3 regions of the Rhodococcus sp. MPR-R1B genome follow, and region 1 is predicted to be linked to each of the others. Evidence: riboswitches for the same ligand, from Rfam matches in the RefSeq annotation. Region 1 holds a riboswitch; each other region holds the start of a gene.
What was found. A riboswitch is a leader RNA that binds a small molecule or an ion and turns the genes downstream of it on or off. The one in region 1 is predicted to bind cobalamin.
Positions count from the first base shown of each region.

Region 2: another riboswitch for cobalamin. It lies ahead of AC1Q61_RS09435 (CbtB domain-containing protein); the one in region 1 lies ahead of AC1Q61_RS10130 (FecCD family ABC transporter permease).
Region 3: another riboswitch for cobalamin. It lies ahead of AC1Q61_RS17330 (cobaltochelatase subunit CobN); the one in region 1 lies ahead of AC1Q61_RS10130 (FecCD family ABC transporter permease).

Region 1 covers NZ_JBXAFO010000005.1:244,727-249,345, forward strand. The annotation lists gene AC1Q61_RS10115 (cation diffusion facilitator family transporter) at 1-419, opposite strand, end outside; gene AC1Q61_RS10120 (alpha/beta hydrolase) at 430-1,368, opposite strand; gene AC1Q61_RS10125 (TetR/AcrR family transcriptional regulator) at 1,421-2,029, shown strand; cobalamin riboswitch at 2,046-2,181, shown strand; gene AC1Q61_RS10130 (FecCD family ABC transporter permease) at 2,299-3,306, shown strand; gene AC1Q61_RS10135 (ABC transporter ATP-binding protein) at 3,303-4,121, shown strand; gene AC1Q61_RS10140 (ABC transporter substrate-binding protein) at 4,118-4,619, shown strand, end outside.
Region 2 covers NZ_JBXAFO010000005.1:92,129-96,747, reverse strand. The annotation lists gene AC1Q61_RS09455 (helix-turn-helix transcriptional regulator) at 1-466, shown strand, start outside; gene AC1Q61_RS09450 (HIT family protein) at 506-931, shown strand; gene AC1Q61_RS09445 (alpha/beta fold hydrolase) at 916-1,653, opposite strand; gene mhuD (mycobilin-forming heme oxygenase MhuD) at 1,699-2,007, shown strand; cobalamin riboswitch at 2,096-2,234, shown strand; gene AC1Q61_RS09435 (CbtB domain-containing protein) at 2,260-2,454, shown strand; gene AC1Q61_RS09430 (CbtA family protein) at 2,445-3,221, shown strand; gene AC1Q61_RS09425 (flavin-containing monooxygenase) at 3,281-4,619, opposite strand, start outside.
Region 3 covers NZ_JBXAFO010000011.1:100,478-105,096, reverse strand. The annotation lists gene AC1Q61_RS17330 (cobaltochelatase subunit CobN) at 1-2,779, opposite strand, end outside; cobalamin riboswitch at 2,819-2,951, opposite strand; gene cobG (precorrin-3B synthase) at 3,003-4,145, shown strand; gene AC1Q61_RS17320 (precorrin-8X methylmutase) at 4,165-4,619, shown strand, end outside.

The sequences.
Region 1 (4,619 bases):
TACGCCTGCCGGAACGAGATGCCTTCGAGGATGAACGAGACGCCGAGGACGGCGTAGGCGACACCGAAGTCGGAGGCCGGTTCGGAATGGAACAGTTCCTGGATGCCATGAGTGATCGAGACACCCGCGCCGAGTGCAAACAGTCCGAGAGCGGCGAACATCGACCAGATGTATGCCTCCCGGCCGTAGCCGAGTGGCTGGTCTCGGTCGGGAACCCGTTTCGAGCGGCGGTTCGCGATCAGCAGCAGCACTTCGTTGCCGGTATCGGCCCAGGAGTGGGTGGCCTCTGCGACCATCGATGCAGATCCGGTGACGATGGCGGCCGCCGTCTTGGCACCGGCGATCAGCGCGTTCGCCGCAAACGCCAGTACGACCGTCGTGGTGCTCTCGTCGGCCGATGCTTCCGTTTCGGTGCTCACGATTCTCAGGCTAGGCGGGTGACGACGGTTTCGTGCGGTGACGCTCGGCGACGGAGTGCAGCAGTGTGGCGACGGCGTCGTGGAACTGCGTCAGGCCCGGCTCTTCGACGGGAAAGTGCCCGCACCCGTCCAGCATCACGAATTCGGTGGGTGCGTTGATGCGGCGGAGGAACTGCAGGCTCAGTTCGGGTGGCGTCCATCGGTCGTCGGCCGGGTGGGTGAGCAGAACGGGCGTCGTCCGAAATGCTTCGGGTGCGGTGTGCTCGAACGAGAAGTAGCTGCTGAGGAATCCGAGTGGCACCCGAACACCGCCACCGCGCGGATCGGTTGCGCACAGCGTTGCGAGCTCCCGATTGCTGCTCATGTTCGCCACGTCGGCGACCCAACGGATGGGCACGCGGATACGGCCCACCAGTCGTTCGGTGCGCCGCATCAGGGGAGCGCCGTAGACACCCATCGGGCCGAACCGCGCCGCGGCAGCTCTGGCCGATGGATCCGAGGGATCGAGCAGGCAGGTAGCGACGACGGCGTCGGCCAGACCGGTCCGCGCGGCTACCTCGTAGGCCAGCAGACCGCCGATGCTGGCTCCCAACAACACCAGCGGCCGATCGTCGGCTGCCTTCTCGGCCCGGACGAGATCGCAGAGGAGATCGACCCACTGCTCGTACCGGACGCCGGCGGGATCGGCTACGACGGTGTCGCCGTACAGCGGAAGGTCAGGGAAGAGGACTTCGGCTCCGAGTTTCACGCCGATCCCGGCGAACGGCCACAACGCGCCCGAGTAGCCGCCGGCGCCGTGGATGCCGAGAACACGAACCGGCGCGTCTGGAACCACGGCCCGTGCGACGTGGACGGTGTTGCCGTTCCACTCCCACCACGTCGGGGTCGGCGCCGGCATGTGGTCGGTGTACCGGTCGGGCATAAACTTCGAGTAATCGGCGCTGGTCACCTACACAATTCTCGGTATCGGCGTCGCGGCTGACAACTCGCATCGGAGGACCGTGTCGACTCGGCGGAAAAGGCCCTCCCAGCAGCGCTCGAGGGCTACCTACGACGCGATCCTGGAGGCAGCTACTCGCGTTTTCGCTTCGGAAGCCATGGCAGCGACCACCAACCGGATCGCTGACGAAGCAGGGGTGTCGGTGGGCTCGCTCTACCAGTATTTCGGCGACAAGTACGAGATCCTCTCGGAGTTGGCGAACCGTCACGTGAGTGCTGCGCGGGAGAGTTTTGCGCTCTGCCTTGCCGACATCGTCGAGCGTGAGCTCTCCCCGGACGAGGCCGTCCGGATGTTGGTGGAGTGTGCGGTCGAAGTGAACAGTAAGCCGCGAGAGTTCTTTCACCTGCTCTACGATCAGGTTCCGCGTACGCGTGAGCTCATCGAGCAGGTCGAAGAATTGAATCGTCAACTGGTACTAGGCTTTTCGGAGTGCCTCCAGAGCCACGGTTTCAGTGCGGAGGATGCGTTGTTGACGTCGCGGCTGACCGTGACTGCCGTGGACAGTCAGGTGCATCGGGTTGTGCTGGAATCGGATTCACCCGAAGAACTTCGAGTGCGAACGGAAGCCGTCGTGCGGCAGGCGAGATCGATGATCGCGTCGGAATCCTGATCCGGTGTGCGGAATGGTGACCACAGTCCGTTATGGTTCTGACGTCATCATCGAGGTAATGGGAAGTCGGTGCAATTCCGGCGCGGTCCCGCCACTGTGAGGTCGTCCCTGCGTCGACCGTAGCCAGATACCACCCTCGTTGACGTTGTGTCATGCCACGAGGATGGATCGGTCACACCATGAATGCTGTTGGCGGAGCTCTGTCTCCACCTACCCACCTGCTTTCGCCGAAGGCTGGTGCGCCGCGAGGACGGCTCAGTCCGGGTATCGTGCTGCCCGCTCTGCTGGTCGTCGCCGTGCTCTCTGCTGTGTGCGCGTTGGCATTCGGATCCGAGATGCTCCCCGTGTCCACTGTGGTGGACGTGGTGCACTCGCGCTTTGGAGGCCCACCCGTCACGCGTTCCGAACTTGCGATCGTGTGGGGGATCAGAGCACCTCGGGTACTGCTCGGTCTGGCCGTCGGCGCTGGTCTTGCCGTCGCCGGCGCGGTGGTGCAAACCCTCGTCCGTAACGCTCTTGCCGATCCCCACCTGCTGGGAGTGTCGTCCGGCGCGAGTGTCGGTGCCACCGCCGTCATCACCACCGGACTGTTCGCCGGCGCGGGAGTGTGGGCGCTCAGTTTCGGCGCGATGATCGGGGCGTTGGGAGCTGCGATTCTCGTCTTCACCATCGCGACGCTGCAAGGCGGTATCACTCCACTGCGATTGGTTCTGACCGGCACCGTTACCGCATCCGCCCTGTCGGCGATCGCGAGTTTTCTGGTGCTGCGTACCAATGATTCCCAGGCCGCGCAGTCCGTATTGTTCTGGCTCCTGGGAAGTTTGGCCGGGGCATCCTGGGACAAGTTGTGGGCGCCGGTCATCGTTGTGTTCCTGCTGACGGCAGCGGTGTTCGCCCTGCACGGTTGGCTGGACGCGCTGGCGGCCGGGCCGGACGTCGCGGCTTCGCTCGGTATTCCCATCCGAACCCTGCGAAACGTGCTGTTCGGCGTGCTGGCAGCGTTGGTCGGCACGATGGTTGCGGTGTCCGGCGCGATCGCCTTCGTAGGCCTGGTCATACCGCACGTCACACGCATGCTTGTCGGAGCCAGACATCGAGTGGTGTTGCCGGCGGCAGCACTGATCGGCGCGTCGTTCCTGGTGTGGGTCGACGTCGTGGCGCGGACCTCGTTGCGGCCGACCGAGATCCCGCTGAGCGTGGTGACCGGGGTGATCGGTGCACCGCTGTTTCTCCTGCTTCTCGGCCGTCGGCGCTACCGATTCGGTGGCAGTTCGTGAGCGCCCGAGCCCTGGCGCTGACCGCGTCCGGAGTCGTTGTCCGCATCGACCGTCGAACCATCGTCAAAGGCGTCGACATCGCGGCCGACGCCGGTGCAGTAGTCGGCGTCGTCGGTCCGAACGGATCGGGCAAGTCGACGTTCTTGCGTGCTCTCGCCGGTCTCGGGCCGATCGCCGGCGGTGACATTCGTGTCGGCGGCGACTCCGTGCACGCGATGTCCGCGCGGTCGAGGGCCAAAGCCATTTCCTTTGTGGCGCAGGAAGAGCAGAGTCCCGCCGATTTGTTAGTTCACGAGTACGTGAGTCTGGGCCGCACGCCACATGCAAAGCCCTGGAGCGTCGGTGGAAAGCACGAGAATGCCGTCGTCGATCGTGCTCTGGGCGAGGTCGGAATGATCGAGCACCGGTTCTCTTCGATGGACACGCTTTCCGGCGGTGAGCGCCGGCGGGTGTTTCTCGCCCGAGGTCTCGCGCAGGACGCCGGTGTGCTCATCCTCGACGAGCCGACCAATCATCTCGACATCCGGCATCAACTCGAACTGCTCGATCTGGTCCGGTCGTTGGACCGGACGGTGATCATGGCACTGCACGACCTCGATTTGGCTGCGGCAGTGTGCGATCGGGTGCTCGTGCTCGCGGATGGAGTGGCCAGGGCGTTCGGACATCCATCCGACGTACTCACCACCTCGGTGGTGGCAACTGTCTTCGGCGTCGAGACTTTCGAGCTCGTGAACCCCGCGACAGGCCGTTCACACCTCGTATTCGAATCACGAAATTCTCAACTACAACAATCATTTTCGGAGAGTGCACTTTGATACAGGTAAAGACCCGCGCGTCGTTCGGTGCGGTTGTAGCCGCGACAGCGTTGTTGACAGTTGCCGGCTGCTCGGCAACTGCACCGGTGGACGAAGCTGCAGACAAGACTTCGGTGACATTGGAGAACTGCGGGACCGAAAGCACTTTCCAGCTTCCGATCGAGAACGTCGTTGCGACAAGCAATGCGGCCAATATCGGCACCATTCTCCGAGTCGGCGGTTTGGATCGTCTCGCGGCCGTCGTGTTGAACACGAACAACGACGCGGTCATGGAGTCGATGTTCGGCCCTGGAATTGCGGACGTCCCACACCTGGACGGAACGATCACGATGGAGACGATTCTGGGTAAGCAGGCGGACCTGGTGGTCGGCTCCTACAGTGGCTTGTTCAAGGGCGCCTCCGGTGTGACGCCGGAATCGCTGCAGAGCAACAACATCGATGCATATGTGATCTCCGATAGTTGTCGGCAGAGTGCCGCAGCGGATTCCGCGCTCGGCA
Region 2 (4,619 bases), 150 kb from region 1:
CGACTGGTCTGGCGTATCCTATCCGCGGGCACAGATGGAATCGCTTCTGGTGCAAGCGGTTGCACACTCCGAGCTGGGTGAGCCACGCCTCGCCTCTCAGGAGTGGTCCAGAGCGTGCAGCATCGCGGATCAGACCGGACTTCTACGTTCGTTCGCGACCATCGCATCGGCGGACGTCGAGAAACTCGAATCGATGGCCGAAACGAAATCGCGTGCACTCGCCGAGTTCTCGAAAAGGTCGCCTGCGGAATCATTTCCGGAATTCGTACATATCGTGGAGTTGACCGAACGCGAGCAGAAAGTCCTCTCACTCCTGGCGCTCGGCATGGGGTCGGCTGCGATGGCCGACAAACTGTACGTGTCCGTCAACACCGTCAAGACTCAACTGCGCACTCTCTACAAGAAGCTCGACGTACACAATCGAAACGAAGCGATCACGAGGGCACGCCAACTGCGCTTGCTGTAGTCCGGGGTCGGATCTGATTTCGGACTACATTCTGTAGGCATGAGCACCGATTCCTGCGTCTTCTGCAAGATCGTCGCGCTGACCGAGCCGGCGATTCTCGTTCACGAGAGCGAGACAACTCTCGCATTCCTCGATGCACGGCCGGTGAGTCGCGGACACACCCTGGTGGTCCCCAAGCGTCATGCAGAGAACCTCGATGCTCTCGAAAGTCACGAAGGCGCAGAGATGTTCCGCGTCGGCACGCTCATCGCCGGAGCTCTACGCCGCTGCGACATCGCCGCTGACGGAGTCAACTTTCTCGTCAACGACGGGCGTGCCGCGGGCCAAACCGTGTTCCACTCGCACCTGCACGTCGTCCCCCGCCATCGCGGCGACAAGGCGAAGTTCGCTGCTGGACTCCTCGCCAGGCGAGCCGTCGAGCTGGAGCAGGTGGGCGCGTCGATCCGAAGTCAGCTCACGGTCTGAAGGAATTCCGTCACCACTTCGCGATAGCGCTGCGGTTGATCGTCGTGGACCAGGTGGCCTGCATCGGCAATACGTACGTACCGAGTTCCCGGCCTCTCGGCCATCTCTCGCATCTGTCCCTCGGGGGTGATGGTGAACTCTCCCTCGATCAGCAAGGTCGGCACCTCGATCGCCTTCCACTGATCCCAGAAATGCCTCGTGCCCCACTCCTCCGAGATGTCGCGGAAGGTCGACACGTCGCCGTGCAGGTACCACCCGTCGTCGCGGCGGTCGAAAGAGTCGAGAAAGTACTGGCCGGCGACGGGGCCGAAGAATTCCTTCATCGCCTCCTCGGAAGCAAACGGCTGCGGCCACGCCGAGATCATCTGCGCCCAGTCCGCAGCGGTGCGTCCACGAAAGTCCGGGGCCATGTCTTCGAGGACCAGCGCACAAACCTTTTCGGGATGCGCGGCGGCGAAGCACCACGCATGCAGAGCCCCCATCGAATGACCGATCACGATCATCGGCTCCTCGATGGACGCAACCGCCGATGTCAGGTCCTCGACGAATGCCTCGGTAGTCAGTGCCGCTGGCGCCGGCCTGCCGTGACCGGCAGCGTCAAAGGTGTAGACGTGGCCGAACTCGCGGATCCACGGCACCTGGCGTCGCCACGTTCGGGAGCTGCCCATGAGGCCGTGCAACAACAGAATCGGTTGTCCCGTTCCACCTTCGTCATGCAACACGAGTGTCACGGTACGCGGTGAAGGTGCGCGGGTAATGTCGCTTGCATGGCAGTCGTGAAGATCAATGCAATCGAGGTCCCCGAGGGCGCCGGCCCCGAACTGGAGAAGCGCTTCGCAGCACGCGCTCACGCAGTCGAGAACTCCCCGGGCTTTCTCGGATTCCAACTCCTCCGCCCCACCGCCGGTGAGAGCCGCTACTTCGTGGTGACTCAGTGGGAGTCCGAGCAGGCGTTCGCCGATTGGCGTGACGGCCCCGCCCGTGAAGCCCATTCCGGCGAGCGCGCGAAGCCCGTCGCTTCGGGTGCGTCGTTGCTCGAATTCGAAGTTGTCCTGGACGTCGCCGCAAAGAGCTGATCTCGAGCGATTGTGCCTGCCTTGGCGGGCACAATCGACGGTCATCTCGGCTTCACGCGTTGACACGGTGCGTGCTGTAGTGCAAAAGTTCGCATGTAAACGCGATGGTCCGACAGGAATCCGGTGAAAGCCCGGAGCGGTCGCGCCACTGTAATTCGAGGTGAAGTGCCTTTTTCGGCACGACTATTTCGACAGCCAGACACTTCGGCCATCGCATGGACCTAGGGGACGCGAAAATCCCAGGAGGCTTCGATGGCTCTCGCCTATTCTCCCGATACGTCGATCGATTCGACTCGTCTTGCTTTCCTCGCCGCTGCAGTAGTTCTGTTCGCGATGCTGGCTCTCTACCTGGTCGGATTCGACCAGGGCGCTATCTCTCGCACCGGCATGTACATGCATGAATTGATGCACGACGGTCGACACTTGATGGGCCTGCCGTGCCACTAGTCGACAATTTCACGAAGCTTCTCATTCGTGGTTTGTTGGCTGGTCTGATCGCAGGCATCCTTGCCGGCGGAGTTGCATTCGTGCTGGGTGAACCGCACGTCAACGCTGCCATTGCGATCGAAGAAGCCAACAGCGCCACCGGTGAGGTTTCCGGCGAAGCCGCTGGGCATTCGCACGGTGACGAAGAAGAACCACTGGTGAGCCGCAACGGGCAGCGCGCCGGGCTGTTCCTGGCCACAGCGCTTGCCGGACTGGCACTCGGGGCGATCTTCTCGGTCGTTGCCAATTACGCTCGACGACTCACCGGAATGTCCGGGCCGTTGTTGGCGATCACCATCGCCGTCGGTGGTTGGCTGGCTATCGAGGCCGTCCCCTTTTTCAAGTACCCGGCCAATCCGCCGGCCGTCGGAGATCCCGACACCATCAACCAGCGCACACTGCTGTGGCTGGCCGCCGTGATTCTCGGGCTGCTGTCCGTCACCGCGGCAGCAGCGGCGGCAAAGGCAGTTTCCGGGCACGAGTTCCTCAGCGTGCGCATCGCTGCTCCGGTGGCTGCATTCCTGGTGATCGCCACGATCGGTTACGTCTCGCTTCCCGGCATCAACGAGGTGGGCGAGGACTTCCCGGCAACTCTGCTGTGGGAGTTCCGACTTTCCTCGCTCGCTACGCAGGCGACGCTCTGGCTCGTACTCGGGTTGGCATTCGCCTTCCTTACCGAGCGCGCGACCAAGAACAGCGAAGTAGCAAAGAAGTACGCCCTTCGCTGAACCTGCTGTGCGCCTTTATTAACCTCCCGCGGTTAATAAAGGCGCACAGCAGTTCTTTTTCAGCTCAGATGATGCACTTCTTGCAGTCCGTACACCGGCGTCGGGATGCCCTCGTAACGCGCCTTCAATTGCAACGCCAAGTACAGCGAGTAGTGGCGCGACTGGTGCAGATTGCCTCCGTGGAACCACAGCGCTTCCTGCTGCGTCGGCTTCCACATGTTGCGCTGCTCGCCTTCCCACGGTCCCGGATCCTTGGTGGTGTTCGACCCCAGGCCCCACACCTTGCCGACCTTGTCGGCGGTGTCCTGACCGATCAGGTCCGCCACCCAGCCGTTCATCGAGCCGTAGCCGGTCGCGTAGACCACCACGTCGGCAGGCAATTCCGTACCGTCTTCGAGAATCACGCTGTTCTCGGTCAGCTCACGAACATTGCCGTGCGCGAGCTTGATGTCTCCATTGGCAACCAGTTCGGCAGCGCCGACATCGATGTAGTAGCCCGAGCCACGGCGTAGGTACTTCATGAACAGGCCCGAACCGTCGTCGCCCCAGTCGTGCTCGAAGCCCGCCTTCTCGAGGCGATCGTAGAAATCCTTGTCGCGCTCACGGATTGCGTCGTACACCGGGATCTGGAACTCGTGCATGATCCGGTACGGCAGCGAACCGAACGTGAGGTCCGCCTTGTGTGTCGTCATGCCGGCGGCCAGTGCTCGCTCCGAGTACAGATCGCCCAAGCCCAAATCCATCAGCGAATCCGACTTCACGATGTGCGTCGAGCTGCGCTGCACCATCGTGACGTCGATACCGTTCTCCCACAGTGCGCCGCAGATGTCGTGCGAGGAGTTGTTGGCCCCGATCACGACGACCTTCTTGCCCACGTACTGATCCGGGCCGGGGTGCTTGCTCGAGTGGTGCTGATCGCCGAGGAACTTGTCCTGCCCGGGGAACGTCGGAACGTTGGCCTTGCCGGACATACCCGTCGCCATCACCAACTGCTTGGGACGCAACGTCAGCTTCTCGCCGTTGCGGTTGACCTCGACGGTCCATTCCTGGGTCTTCTCGTCGAACGACGCAGAGGTGCAGGTCGTGGAACTCCAGTACGGAACCTCCATGACCTTGGTGTACATCTCGAGCCAGTCGCCGATCTTGTCCTTGGGCGCGAACACCGGCCAGTTGTCGGGGAACGGCATGTATGGCAGGTGGTCGTACCAAACCGGATCGTGCAGGCACAGGGACTTGTAGCGTCCGCGCCACTGATCGCCGGGTCGCTCGTGGCTGTCGATCACGATGGCCGGTACTCCGAGCTGACGCATCCGGGCGCCGAGCGCGATGCCGCCCTGGCCGCCGCCGACGATCACGACGTAAGGCTGTGTGGTGTAACCGAGTTCGCGGTCTTCGATC
Region 3 (4,619 bases), on a different contig from region 1:
GCACGTGCGGGAACGCATCACGGAAGAATCCGGAGATGCGGACGGTGACGTCGATGCGCGGGCGGCCGAGCTCTTCGAGATCGATGACTTCGAGGTTGACCACACGTCGGCTTGCTTCGTCCCAGACAGGGCGAACACCGAGGAGCGCGAACACTTCGGCGATGTCGTCGCCGGAGGTACGCATGGCGGCGGTACCCCACACGGACAGACCCACCGAGCGCGGGTACTCGCCGTGATCGGCGAGATATCGAGCGGCGAGCGACTCGGCCATCGCCTGACCGGTCTCCCACGCAAGTCGTGAGGGAACTGCCTTGGGATCGACGGAGTAGAAGTTACGACCGGTGGGAAGCACGTTGATCAGGCCGCGCAGCGGTGACCCACTCGGGCCGGCGGCGATGAAGCCGCCGTCGAGCGCGTGCAGGACCTGCTTGATCTCGTTGTTCGTCTGTCGGAGGCGTGGAACCACTTCGGTGGCGGCGAACTGAAGGATCTTCACGACGGTCTCGTCGTCGCTGAGTTGTTCTGCCGCAGCGGGGTTCCAATCGGCGTCGTACATGCCGCGAACCAGAGCGTGCGCCTTTTCCTCGACGTCGTCGACACGGTTGCGGGACTCGTCGCCGTCTTCGCTGAGCCCGAGAGCTTCGCGCAGACCAGGGACACTCTGTTCGCCGCCCCACATCTGACGGGCACGGAGCATGGCCAGGACCAGTTCGATTTCGGCGTCGCCCTCGGGTGCGCGGCCGAGAATGTGCAGACCGTCGCGGATCTGGACGTCCTTGATCTCACACAGCCACCCGTCGACGTGCAGGAGCATGTCGTCGAACACGTCTTCTTCGGGACGCTCCGCGAGGCCGAGGTCGTGGTCCATCTTGGCCGCCCGCATCAGCGTCCAGATCTGCTGGCGAATGGCAGGGAGCTTGGACGGGTCGAGTGCGGAGATATTGGAGTGCTCGTCGAGCAGTTGCTCGAGGCGGGAGATGTCGCCGTAGCTTTCGGCGCGGGCCATCGGCGGGATCAGGTGATCGACGAGAGTCGCGTGGGCGCGACGCTTTGCCTGTGTTCCTTCACCCGGGTCGTTGACGAGGAACGGGTAGATCAGCGGCAGGTCGCCCAGGGCTGCGTCGGTACCGCAGTTGCTGGACATGCCGAGTGTCTTGCCGGGCAACCATTCGAGGTTTCCGTGCTTGCCGAGGTGCACAACGGCGTCGGCGCCGAATCCGCCGTTGTCCGGTGTTGCAGCGATCCAGCGGTAGGCCGCGAGGTAGTGGTGGCTCGGCGGCAGATCCGGGTCGTGGTAGATCGCGACGGGCTTTTCACCGAATCCCCGCGGCGGCTGGACCATGAGGACGATGTTGTTGAATCGCAGTGCCGCGATGACAATTTCGCCGTCGGGATCCTGCGAGCGGTCGACGTACAGCTCTCCGGGCGCTGCGCCCCAGTGCTCTTCGACACCGCTGCGCAGTTCCTCGGGCAGGGTGGCGAACCATTCGCGGTACTTCGCTGCCGAGATGCGGATCGGATTGCCCTCGAGCTGCTCGGCAGTGAGCCAGTCGGGATCCTGTCCGCCGGCCGCGATCAGGGCATGGATCAGCGCGTCGCCGTCCTTCGCCGCCAGGCCGGGAACTGCGTCCGGACCGTCGACCGGACCGAGATCGTAACCGGCAGAACGCATTTCGGTGAGCAGGTCGATTGCGCTCGCCGGAGTATCGAGACCGACGGCGTTGCCGATGCGGGCGTGCTTGGTCGGGTACGCCGAGAGCATCAGAGCAACGCGACGCTCGGTGGTGGGAATGTGGCGCAGCTTGCCGTGACGGACCGCGATCCCGGCGACACGGGCAGCGCGCTCGACGTCGGGGACGTACGTGGACAGTCCGTCGGAGTCGATTTCCTTGAAGGAGAACGGGACGGTAATGATGCGGCCGTCGAATTCCGGCACCGCGACCTGGGTCGCGACGTCGAGAGGCGACAGTCCGTCGTCGTTCTCGTCCCAGGTGGCGCGGCTACTGGTCAGGCACAGGCCCTGCAGGATGGGGACGTCGAGCGCAGCGAGTGCGGCGACATCCCAGGCTTCGTCGTCGCCACCGGCGGACGCGGTCGCGGGCTTCGTGCCACCGGCAGCAAGAACTGTCACGACCATGGCGTCGGCGCGGCGGAGCGTGCTCAGAAGTTCGGCTTCTGCGGTTCGCAGAGATGCGCAGTAGATCGGCAGCGCGGTGCCACCGGCCTCGGCGACCGCGTCGCACAACGCCTGGATGTACCGGGTGTTTCCGGCCAAATGCTGGGCGCGGTAGTACAGAACTGCGATGACCGGACCGCTCGCCGAGTCGAGATCGGGCGCGAAATCAGCGATGCCCCAGGAAGGCAGGTGGGCCGGCGGTTCGAACCCGTGGCCGGTGAGCAGGACGGTGTCGGACAGGAAGTGGTGCAGCTGTGCCAGATTCTGTGCGCCACCCTCGGCCAGGTAGTTGTGCGCCTCGGCAGCAACACCGGCGGAAACCGTCGAGCACTCCATGAGGTCGGCGTCCGGCGCGTGCTCGCCGCCGAGAACGACTACGGGAAGTCCGGAGGCGAGGACCATGTCCAAGCCGTCTTCCCAGCTGCGACGGCTGCCGAGGATACGAACGATCACGAGGTCGACGCCGTCGAGCAAGGGCGGCAAGTCCTCCGAGACCAGCAAGCGTGAGGGGTTGGCCCAGCGGTAGGAAACTCCGTCGCCGGCTTCCTGGCTGGCGCGGGCGCTCAGCAGATCGGTGTCGGACGTGGAGAGCAGAAGAATCACGGGTGAAGCCTTCCTGGGGTTTCGCGCCCCGTGGCACAGATCTGTCATCGACGGCGGTTGAGGGTCTGACTCGTGTTTCCGGGCGGAAACACGTCCCGCTCGAGCAACACTCACAGTGGCGCGACCGCACCGGACTTTCACCGGTTTCCTCAACTGCCGTCACTGGTGGTGGTGATGCTACCGGTCCGCAGAAGGCACTCATGACAGGTCGTACCCTGGAGCCATGCCCACGGACCGTTCACAGCCAGACGCGTGCCCGGGTGCACTGCAAGTTCACCACGCCGCCGACGGCGCACTGGCACGCGTGCGCCTACCCGGCGGACTCCTCACCCCCACCCAGTTGCAGACGCTCGCCGACGCGGCGCGCGATCTGGGCAACGGGCAGATGGAACTCACCTCGAGGGGCAACGTACAACTGCGCTCGGTCTCGGACCCCGAAGCCTTCGCGGCGCGTATCGCTTCGGCCGGTCTGCTGCCGTCAGCGACGCACGAGCGAGTGCGCAACATCCTCGCGTCCCCACTGTCCGGCCGTATCGGGGGCGTAGCCGACATTCGTGAACTGGTCCACCGTCTCGATTCGGCGATCCAAGCAGATCAAGCATTGGCGGATCTGCCAGGGCGAACCCTGTTCACCCTCGACGACGGGCGCGGAGACATCACCGGGCTACGGGGCGATTTCGGACTCCATGCGCGCAGCGCCACCGAGCATTCACTGGTGCTCGCCGGTCACCACACCACTCATCTCGTCCAGGCGGACGACGCCGTCGAATTGCTCCTCGCGGCGGCTCGATCGTTCCTCGACGTTCGCGACAAGCACTGGCGCCTGGCCGAGGTTCCGGACGGAATCGAACGCACCCTCGAGCAGCTGGGTCTGAGCGCCGAGTCCACCGTTGCGGCGGACCTCACGCCGGATGCACGGCCCACTGTCGGCTGGCTCGAGCAGCGCGACGGGACCGTAGCTCTGGGCGGCGGCCTGCGATTCGGACTGCTCGACGCTCGGCTGGCCGAGTTCCTCGCCGCCGTCGACAAGCCCGTCGTCGTGACGCCGTGGCGATCGGTGCATATCTTCGACCTCGACGAATGGGCAGCCGAGCAGGTAGTCCGGGTGCTGGCACCCATGGGGTTGATCTTCGACGAGAACTCACCGTGGCTCGAGGTCACCGCCTGCACCGGAAGTCCGGGATGCGAGAAGTCGCTCGCCGACGTGCGCGCCGACGCGATCACCGCCGTCGAGCAGGCAGAACTTCCGGTTGTCGGGCGCCAGCACTGGGCCGGGTGCGACCGCAGCTGCGGACGTCCCCGCGGGGACGTAGCGGATGTGATCGCGACGGGTGACGGTTACCGGGTGAATCCGCCCGATCGGTGATGCCTCTATCGTGTGGCACATGATCGAGTACATCCGTGACGGCGCGGAAATCTATCGCCAGTCCTTTGCCACCATTCGGGCCGAAGCCGACCTGAGCCGTTTCCCGGCGGATGTCTCGCAAGCTGTAGTGCGCATGATTCATGCAAGTGGCCAGGTCGATCTCGTCGACGACGTCGCCTTCACACCCGGTGTCGTCTCGGCTGCGCGCGCAGCTCTGCGCGACGGCGCGCCGATCTTCTGCGACGCCCAGATGGTGGCTGCCGGCATCACGCGCAAGCGTCTGCCCGCCGGCAACGACGTCATCTGCACCCTCGGCGATCCGCGGGTTCCCGTGCTGGCGTCGACCATCGACAACACTCGCTCGGCGGCTGCTCTCGAACTGTGGGGAGCCAAGCTCGAGGGCGCTGTTGTCGCGATCGGAAACGCACCCACCGCACTGTTCCATCTCCTGAACCTCATCGAAGCCGGCGCACC